Regions from separate parts of the Bacillus sp. 11B20 genome, predicted to be linked through region 3. Evidence: riboswitches for the same ligand, from Rfam matches in the RefSeq annotation. Region 3 holds a riboswitch; each other region holds the start of a gene.
What was found. A riboswitch is a leader RNA that binds a small molecule or an ion and turns the genes downstream of it on or off. The one in region 3 is predicted to bind S-adenosylmethionine.
Positions count from the first base shown of each region.

Region 1: another riboswitch for S-adenosylmethionine. It lies ahead of mtnK (S-methyl-5-thioribose kinase); the one in region 3 lies ahead of ACN6NB_RS18520 (5-methyltetrahydropteroyltriglutamate--homocysteine S-methyltransferase).
Region 2: another riboswitch for S-adenosylmethionine. It lies ahead of ACN6NB_RS15095 (methionine ABC transporter ATP-binding protein); the one in region 3 lies ahead of ACN6NB_RS18520 (5-methyltetrahydropteroyltriglutamate--homocysteine S-methyltransferase).

Region 1 is NZ_JBLZWZ010000007.1:402,867-406,140, reverse strand. It holds gene ACN6NB_RS06320 (pyridoxal phosphate-dependent aminotransferase) at 1-1,132, opposite strand, end outside; SAM riboswitch class I at 1,297-1,454, shown strand; gene mtnK (S-methyl-5-thioribose kinase) at 1,535-2,728, shown strand; gene mtnA (S-methyl-5-thioribose-1-phosphate isomerase) at 2,735-3,274, shown strand, end outside.
Region 2 is NZ_JBLZWZ010000009.1:179,908-183,181, forward strand. It holds gene metQ (methionine ABC transporter substrate-binding lipoprotein MetQ) at 1-270, opposite strand, end outside; gene ACN6NB_RS15090 (methionine ABC transporter permease) at 285-953, opposite strand; gene ACN6NB_RS15095 (methionine ABC transporter ATP-binding protein) at 946-1,971, opposite strand; SAM riboswitch class I at 2,126-2,234, opposite strand; gene ACN6NB_RS15100 (SCP2 sterol-binding domain-containing protein) at 2,337-2,678, opposite strand; gene ACN6NB_RS15105 (thioredoxin family protein) at 2,799-3,101, opposite strand; gene ACN6NB_RS15110 (toprim domain-containing protein) at 3,115-3,274, opposite strand, start outside.
Region 3 is NZ_JBLZWZ010000009.1:828,378-831,651, reverse strand. It holds gene ACN6NB_RS18525 (hypothetical protein) at 1-360, shown strand, start outside; gene ACN6NB_RS18520 (5-methyltetrahydropteroyltriglutamate--homocysteine S-methyltransferase) at 436-1,557, opposite strand; SAM riboswitch class I at 1,646-1,758, opposite strand; gene ACN6NB_RS18515 (gluconate:H+ symporter) at 1,841-3,160, opposite strand; gene ACN6NB_RS18510 (four-carbon acid sugar kinase family protein) at 3,211-3,274, opposite strand, start outside.

The DNA of each region.
Region 1 (3,274 bases), on a different contig from region 3:
CTTGTAACCGCTCCTCGCTTGTTAGAAGCCCTACTCTCACGTACCCTTCACCGTGAGCACCAAAGCCATTACCTGGCGCTACAACAACATGCGCTTTTTCTAATAATAAATCAGAAAAGGCTTCAGATGTATATCCTTCTGGCACCTTTAACCAAGCAAAAAATGATCCCTTTGGAGCACTGACTTCCCAGCCAATTTCTTTGCAGGCAGCTATCCACACATTCCGTCTTTTCTCATATCGGTCATTTTGCACCCGTACGCACGTTTGATCGCTTAATAGGGCTTCCGCTGCTGCATCCTGCGTGGCTTTAAACAACGAGACAAACAAATGATCCTGATAAAGCTCAATCGCTTCAATAACAGACGGATTACCTGCTGCAAATCCTACTCTCCACCCTGCCATATTGTACGTTTTAGACAATGTGTAAATTTCTATTCCCGTCTCTTTCGCTCCATCTACTTGCAGAAAGCTGATCGGCTTTTCTCCATCAAATCCAATGCCGCCATATGCAAAATCATGAACAACACAAAGCTTGTGATCTTTCGCAAATGTCACGGTTTCTTCAAAAAATGAACGGCTTGCCGTAGCCCCCGTCGGATTGTTGGGGTAATTTAAGTACATTAATTTCGCCTTTTTCTTATCATCCTCAGGCAGCAAATCGTAGTCAGGTAAAAAATCATTTTTTTCAAGAAGTGGCATGGTCACCATATGAGCTCCAGCAAGTACAGCACCTGACCAATAATCAGGATAACCTGGGTCAGGGACGAGAAGCGTATCACCCGGATTCAGCAGGCATTGAGGCAGCTCAACAAGCCCTGCTTTCCCGCCAAATAAAATCGCAATTTCCGTCTTTGGATCAAGCGTAACGCCATATTCTCTTTCATAAAAAGCGGCAGCGGCCTTTTTTAATTTCGCTGTTCCACGGAATGAGGAGTATTGATGATTTTCAGGTTTTGCTACCGCTTCCTGCATGGCTTTTACAATGTGCGGAGGAGTTGGCTGATCAGGATTTCCCTGCCCCAAATTAATGATATCTGCCCCTTCCTGCACTTTTTTCTGCACCTTTTGGACAAGGGACGCAAAAAATTGTTTCGGTAATTGTTTCAACACATCTGATTGCTGGAATTCCATTTCTTCACCTTCTATTCAAGTTACGTAACAATACAATCACTGTAATGGATTGTTTTATGAATTGTAAAGCAATTTTGAAAAAAGATTGACATGTAAAGCGCAGCTCTGATAATATCTTGAATTAAGAAATGCAAACAGACACGAAACAATTACATATTGATTTCTCTTATCGAGAGTTGGGCGAGGGATTTGGCCTTTTGACCCCAACAGCAACCGACCGTTAATACCACTGTGAAGTGGGGCGCAGCAAGTAACGCGCCAAGACAATTGTCTTATAGGGCACGGTGCTAATTCCATCAGACGTATGTGCTGAGAGATAAGAGAGGCTTTGAGCATACACACCATCAAGCCTCTTTCTCTCAGGAGAAAGAGGCTTTTTTATATGATTTGGAGGGGAAGCAATTGGTTACACTTACGGCATCATATGAAGAACTAACAGAAAGCTCGGCAGTTGCACTCGCAATTAGACTTGGCTTAATCCAAGAAAGCAGTCATTTGACTTGTACTGAAATCGGCGACGGGAATTTAAATTACGTCTTTCATATTTATGATCACAAACAAGAAAAAGGATTGATCATCAAGCAGGCGCTGCCTTATGCAAAGGTGGTTGGTGAGAGCTGGCCTCTTACATTAGACCGGGCAAGAATTGAAAGTGCTGCCCTGATCAAACAGTCAGAATATGCTCCGCATCTCGTACCAGCGGTCTATTACTCGGATACAGCTCTTGCAGTGACAGCCATGGAGGATCTCTCACACTTAGAAATCGTCAGAAAAGGGCTAATTGCCGGAAAACAATATCCGCATTTATCTGATCATGTTGGAGAATTTTTAGGAAAAACACTTTTTTACACATCTGACTTTGCGACAAATCCTAAAATCAAAAAACAATTTGTGAAGCAATTTACGAACCCTGACCTGTGTGATATCACAGAAAAACTTGTCTTCACAGACCCTTTCTTTGATAGTGAAACAAATGACTTCGAAGAAGAATTAAGAGAATCAGCAGAAGCGCTTTGGGCAGATCTTGAAGTGCAGGCCAAAGCAGCAGAATTGAAGCGTATCTTCCTGACATCAGCTGAAACATTGGTTCATGGAGATCTTCATACAGGCAGTATTTTTGCAAATGAGACTGAAACGAAAATCATTGATCCAGAATTCGCGTTTTACGGTCCCTTTGGATTCGATATCGGCCACTTTATCGCCAATCTGTTCCTGAATGCTTTATCTCGCGAGAATGAACACGAGCAGCAGCACCTTTTTGACCATGTCGTCAATGTATGGGCAACATTCAAAGAAGTGTTCACAAAAGCTTGGAAAGAGGACAGCATTGAAGCATTTAGTGTATCGGACAGCTTTTTAGAAACAACGTTTGACCGGATTTTAAAAGAAGCGACAGGCTTTGCCGGCTGTGAGCTTGTCCGCCGAACAATTGGCCTTGCTCATGCCGCTGATCTTGATGCGATTCCATCACCAACTAGACGGATTCAACAGAAAAAAGCAGCACTGACACTTGGAAAAACATTTATCAAACAATATCATGCAGTGGAAACAGCGTCTGACCTCGTCGCATTATTCCAGCCATCTGTAAAGGAGTGACGGGTTTTGTCAAAAGAATTTGAAGTCCCCCGTTCTGTCGAATGGGAAGAAAACCGTATTCACATTTTAAATCAGCAAAAATTACCGACCGAAACCGTCTTTGAGCATTTATATACGAAAGAAGATGTGTATGATGCAATTGTGACATTAAAAGTACGCGGAGCCCCTGCGATTGGCATTACAGCAGCATTTGGACTGGCACTTAGTGCGCAAGCCATTGAGACAGAAGAAATCGATGTTTTTAAACAAGAAGTGATTCGAATCAAAGAATATTTAAACAGTGCTCGTCCAACTGCTGTGAACCTCGCCTGGGCATTAGACCGGCTGCTGCAGCGCATTCAGCGTGCAGCATCAGTAAATGCAGCTAAAACAGATCTTGTCCATGAAGCCATTCAAATTCAAATTGAAGATGAAGAAATATGCAGACAAATCGGTCAAAATGCACTTCAGCTCTTTAAATCAGGTGACCGTATCATGACCATTTGTAATGCAGGCTCCATTGCAACGAGCCGGTACGGAACAGCCCTTGCTCCCTTTTATTTAGCC
Region 2 (3,274 bases), 650 kb from region 3:
TAAGTAAGGGATATGTTGGAAAAAGTTCGCATCCACTTCTTTTTCAGCTAACGCTTTGTTGTACATTTTATAATCGCTAAGTACTTTCACTTTTAAATCGTAGCCTTTTTCTTTTAGAAGTGGTTTTGCTTCTTCAAGAATTTCGGCATGCGGCGTTTTTGAAGCGGCAACCGTAATGGTTTTGCTTTCACTTGCGTTATTAGATGAACCGCACGCAGCTAAAATACCTGCAAATGCTAGAAATAGTGCACTTAGAATCAATTTCTTCATGAATAAATCCTCCCTTAACGTTTATCAATTTTATTTGTAATCAAATCACCGATTATTTGAATAATAAAGACGATGATCAGAATAAACACAGTGGCTACAAGTGTGACATCTGTATTACCAGATTGGTACCCTTCCACATAGGCGAGGTCACCAAGTCCGCCTGCTCCAATTGCACCTGCAATCGCAGTAGAGCCAATTAGAGCAATCGCTGTTACGGTAATACCTGAAATAAGGGCTGGCAATGATTCTGGCAGTAATACTTTGAAAATGATTGTCGACGTTTTTGCTCCCATTGATCGTGCTGCTTCAATGACTCCTTTGTCTACCTCACGCAGTGCAATTTCGACAAGACGTGCATAGAATGGAGCTGACCCTATGACAAGGGCAGGGAGTGCTGCATTAGGACCAAGAATCGTATGCATTAAGAATTTCGTGAACCCTAGTAAAAGAATAATTAAAATGATAAAAGGAATCGATCTGAAAATGTTGACGACAGCGCCGATGACAGCATTAATCGGTTTATTTTCCCAAAGACCGCCTTTACTCGTTAGAAAGAGTAATAGTCCAAGGATAATACCAATGGCAAAGGCAAATGCCAATGAAATCAGTGTCATATACACCGTTTCACCTGTTGCACTCCAGATGACGTCTAAATCAACGTTCGGAAACCATTTCTCAAACATGTGTCATCACCTCGATTTCAACCTGTTTGCTTTGGATATAGGCGATGGCTTTTTCTACCTCAGTCTCTTCTCCATTAATGTGGATAAAGAGTGTTCCAAACGCGCCTTCCTGCGTTTGAGAAATCTTCCCTTGAAGGATGTTCACATCAACATGAAACGATCGAATGATTTCTGTGATCAGTGGCTGCTCGGCAGAATCACCGATAAAGGACAACCGTACGACCTGACCTTCTTTTACTCGCTCTAGGACGTGCTCGATTGTTTCTTTCGCTTCCTCTGGTTCCGCAAGCTGTTTCACAAATCGCTTCGTCATTTCTTCCTTTGGCTGTCTGAAGACGCGTAATACTTCGCCTTCTTCAACAATACGTCCATTTTCCATGACTGCGACGCGATGACAAATTTTGCGAATGACGTGCATTTCGTGTGTAATGAGCACAATCGTGAGCCCTAGTCGTTTATTAATATCGGCCAAAAGCTCAAGGATTGAATCGGTCGTTTGCGGATCTAGCGCAGATGTCGCTTCGTCACATAGAAGAACCTTTGGATCATTCGCTAATGCTCTCGCAATGCCGACACGCTGTTTTTGCCCGCCGCTAAGCTGAGACGGATACGCATTTTCTTTTCCTTCTAAACCGACCAATTTAATCAGTTCATTCGCACGCTCTCTCCGTTTCGATGTCGGTACACCTGCGATCTCAAGCGGGAACATAATGTTTTGTCTCACCGTTCTTGACCAAAGTAAATTAAAGTGCTGGAAGATCATGCTGATTTCTTGTCTTGCTTTCCGAAGTTTCGCATTCGATACTTCATTGATCCGGTTGCCTGCCACTTCAACAATTCCTTCTGTTGGCAGCTCCAGACCGTTTAATAGGCGAATAAGCGAGCTTTTTCCTGCACCGCTATACCCGATAATTCCGAATATTTCACCTTTATCAATATCCAAGTTGACGTCTTTCACGGCATCAACATTTCCGCTTTTTGAATGATACGTTTTTGATACATTCTGTAAATGAATCACAGTCTGATCACCTGCTTTCTTGCTGAATCTATAGGTTTCCATCACATACGTTATTTATTCTTCTTTCTGTCATGACTCTAGCCTGACGTCAGGTCAGTAAAAAAGACCTAACTGCAACGCAAGCAGAAAGGCCTTTTATGTCAATTACGCCTTTCTCTCATCTTTCAAAGCGCTGCGGCTTTGAGTGAATTGGCACCAATTTCAGCTATGCTGACGGTTGCCGGGTTTCATAGGGCACGTCCCTCCACCTCTCTTAATAAGAGAAAATATGTTGTTTTATGTGATGTTCATGTTTTTACTAACGTAGAATATCATGCTATCTGAGATATGTCAACGCTGTAAATCGCTAATTTCCAAGTAAACAACTACGTTATCATTTTTCGAAAAAAACCGTTCGTCAGCCAAAGCACTGCCTCTAGTCTAAGGAGCGCACGGAATGACCCTTTGACTTTGACTTGTCCTCTGCTGATTAACTGCTGTAAGGACATATCTCCATCTAATAATTGTAGAATCTCTTTCCTCTCACCATAAAAGATGAGATCCGATAACTCAATTGCAGGTAGTTTCTTCACTTCACCACGTTCATCCACAATCAATGTACAAGAGTCAGTTTCCGCCTCAAATGTAATCTTCAAGGATGATGATGAGAGCAGCGGTTTTAATAATAAACGCTGCCCTGTGTTACCATGGGCTTTCACATTTTCCACATGTATAACCTCCCTGTCATTTGGTTATACATAACATTTCTCTACAAACATCTTCTTGTCCTTTATAAATAACTCGACAAATTTTCAAATGAATTTCTTGAAATATGACAAAAAACCGCTTTATTTAGCGGTTTCAATCATTTCATGAAGATATGGAACTGAGTGAAAGGCATAGCCTTTTTGCACCAATTCTCCTTTTTTAAACAGTAGAAAGCAAGGAACACTCTCGATCTCAAATGCTTTTGCAAAGCCTGGTGAATAGTTTAAATTGTTTTCGTAAAATGGTACATCCGGCTGCATGGCGTCTACGACTGCCAGCATTTTCTTTGCCAGCTGGCATGTTCCGCAAAACGGTGTATATAAGTATAAAAGAAATAAATCGTCCTCTATCTCTTTGAATTCGTGTTCTTCAATCTCTTTCATAATACGTCCACCCTCATAAATATTTCGAATGAACATCAATGTTTGCAGCTAATAGGATAGATGCAATGTGGGCTGACGGTGAAGCGGCCACTTCGCGGTACGTTCTGTCGACAAAAAGATGAAGTGCTTCAGGGAATTCTTTTCGAAATTGCTTCCGCAGTTTGTCGCCTGCA
Region 3 (3,274 bases):
GTGGTGATTGCTTTTATTTATCGAGGTCAGATGCATACACTCATTAGCATTTTGAATCGAGATTTATTGTCCTTGTATTTAAATGGGATGTCACCAAAGGATATGATCAAGCAATTTTACAGTAGTATAGACAAGATGAACCTAAAAGTGTATATTGTTGCGTTACTATTTATTGCCGTCTTGGGTGCTTTCCTACTTGGACAATTACCGGGAGAGATCATTCTATGGATTGGTGGTACAGCAGTTGGACTTCTACTTATCTTGGTTCTATTGAATAAATGGTTTGTGCGATACATTATCACAAAACGTATGAAGAAAGAACTGTCACAAGAGAATATCGTATCAAGATTACGAAACTAAGAAAAAGAACTGCTTATTGGCAGTTCTTTTCTAATAATAAAACCCTTAAACTTAGAGAGCTTAGAACAAGATGTTTTATTTCCACACTTGATCAGCAATCTCAATCACATGACGCAGTTTTTCCCATTGCTGTTCTTCTGTTAACAGGTTGCCTTCCTCTGTTGAGGCGAAACCGCATTGTGGACTCAAACAAATTTGGTTAATGTCCACATATTGAGCCGCTTCCTCAATGCGTTTTTTAATCTGTTCAACTGGCTCAAGCTCACCGTATTTTGAAGTGACAAGGCCTAGTACGATTTGAAGGTTTGGGTTCTTCACATATCGAAGAGGCTCAAATCCGCCAGAACGATCGTCGTCGAATTCTAAAAAGAGACCATCAAGATCTAAGCCGGCGAAAATTGTTTCTGCCGCTGCTTCGTAACCACCTTCAGCAGCCCAAGTTGATTTAAAGTTACCGCGGCAAATGTGCATAGTAATCACCAAATCCTCTGGGCGATCGGCAACAGCTTCATTGATTGTCTTCGCAAACGACTCACGAAGTTCATCCTCTTCACGGCCAAAGGCTTTGATTTGCTCGTGACCTTTTTCAGAAAAGAACACGGCCCATGCCGTATCATCCAGCTGCAAGTAGCGGCAGCCTGCATCATAAAAAGCACGGATGGCTTTCTTATACGCCTGTGCCACATCATGGTGGAATTCCTCTAAGCTGTCATACACTCCTTCTTCAAGCTTTCCACGGAAAAAGAGCATATTGGGACTTGGAATCGTCATTTTAGCCGTATGATCACCAGCGATGCTGTGAAGGAAACGATAATCCTCCAACATTGGATGATCTGTAAAATCGATCTTGCCTGTTACCTTGATCCCTCTTGCTTTTGTCGTCGTGTTATGGAATTGAATGCCCTGATCTGCTTCAAATCCTTCAACCCCATCGAGTCCTTCCAGAAAGTCAAAATGCCACCATGCACGTCTGAACTCACCATCTGTGACAACCTCTAACCCAATTTCTTTTTGCTTCTCTACAATACGTGTGATTTCTTCGTTTTCAATTTGTCGGAGTTGTTCTGCTGTCAGCGTACCGTCTGCTTTTAGCTTGCGTGCTTCCTTGATGCGTTCTGAACGTAGTAAGCTTCCTACTTGATCTGCGCGGTATGGCGGTTTCGTTGTTTTCTTTCCAATGGTTTTTACTTGTGTCATGCTGAATCCCTTCTTTCTTCAGGTTAAAAAATCAAATAAAAAAGCTCTTCCTTGGATAAGGAAGAGCATCATATACTGTGAGAACTCTGCCTTATCTTCAAACAAGCATCTGCTTGCTTAAGGAATTAGCACCATTCTGTTCCTAGGAACAGCGGTTGCCGGGTTTCACAGGGCCAGTCCCTCCACCACTCTTAATAAGGTTACCTTTTGATTCAATTTTCTTAATAAACACAATTATTCAACGTTTTTAGGGAAAAGTCAATGGTTTTTACAATTTAATTTCCTACATGAACAAATCAGCAACAAGAACACCAGCAAGTCCGACAAGTGAAAGCACGGTGACCATCAAAGTCCACGTTTTAAAGGTTTGAGCCATTGATAGGTTAAAGTATTCTTTATAAATCCAGAAACCTGCATCATTCACATGAGAGAACGTGATACTGCCGGCACCTGTTGCGATCACCATTAACTCAGGGCTGACACCCGTCAGGCCAATCAGTGGTGCAGAAATGCCAGCCGCCGTGAGACCGGCGACAGTCGCTGATCCTAAAGAGACACGAAGGACAGCAGCAATGAGCCAAGTCAGAAGCAGGGGAGAAAGTGTGCTTCCTTGCATGATCCCTGCAATGTATTGATCGACGCCGCTATCAATGAGCACCTGTTTAAAGGCGCCTCCGCCCGCAATAATTAATAAAATCATGGCAATAGAGCCGATAGAATCCGTGATGGACTTCATTACGTCATGCATGCTCTTTCCTCTTCCAAGCCCAAACGTGTAGATGGCAAGCAGCACTGAGATTAATAGTGCAATCGCCGGTTCGCCTAAAAACTCAGCGGTAGGCAGCAATGGGGAGGAAGGGAAGAAAATTTCTAGAAATGCTCTGAAAGTCATAAGCAATACAGGCAAAACAGCGGTGAAAATGCTAATGCCGAAGCTAGGCATTTCTTCTTCTGTGAATTCCTTTGGATTAAATAAGTTCTTTGGGATATGTGCGTGCAACTGGTCTTTTTTAAATAGTTTTGTAAACAGAAGTCCACCTACTAAAACAGCAGGAATCGCTAAAATAATCCCAACCAATAAGGTTTGTCCCATGTTTGCTTGAAAGACATTCGCAATGGCAGTCGGCCCTGGGTGAGGAGGGAGGAAGCCATGTGTGGTGATGAGAGCAGCGACAAGCGGCATGCCCACATACAGCACAGGAAGTCTTGCAGCCTGAGCGATCGTAAAGACTAATGGAATTAAAATAATGAATCCGGTTTCATAAAATAGAGCAATTCCAATCACAAATCCAGTCAGCATTGTCGCCCATTGGATTTTTCCGATGCCAAATCGGTCAATGAGTGTCATCGCGATACGCTGAGCACCGCCAGAATCAGCCATCAATTTCCCAAGCATCGCTCCAAAACCGAGAACGAGTGCCAGGTGTCCGAGCGTACTGCCAAGTCCTTTTTCGACGGAAGCAATCGCTTCTAGTGGTGTCATCCCTTCTAACACAGCAACAATTAAAGAGACAATAATCAAAGAAATGAAAGCGTTTAACTTAAAGACAACCATGAGTAAAAGCAATAACAAAACGCCAAGTCCAATAAACACTAACGACATGATCTTTCCTCCTTTGTGGTGCATAAGGGGGCGCAAACACCCCCTATGCCTTATCCTTCAAGTATGTCTACAGCTTCTTTTAACGTATCCTTTGACCCAACATTTCCCGGGAAA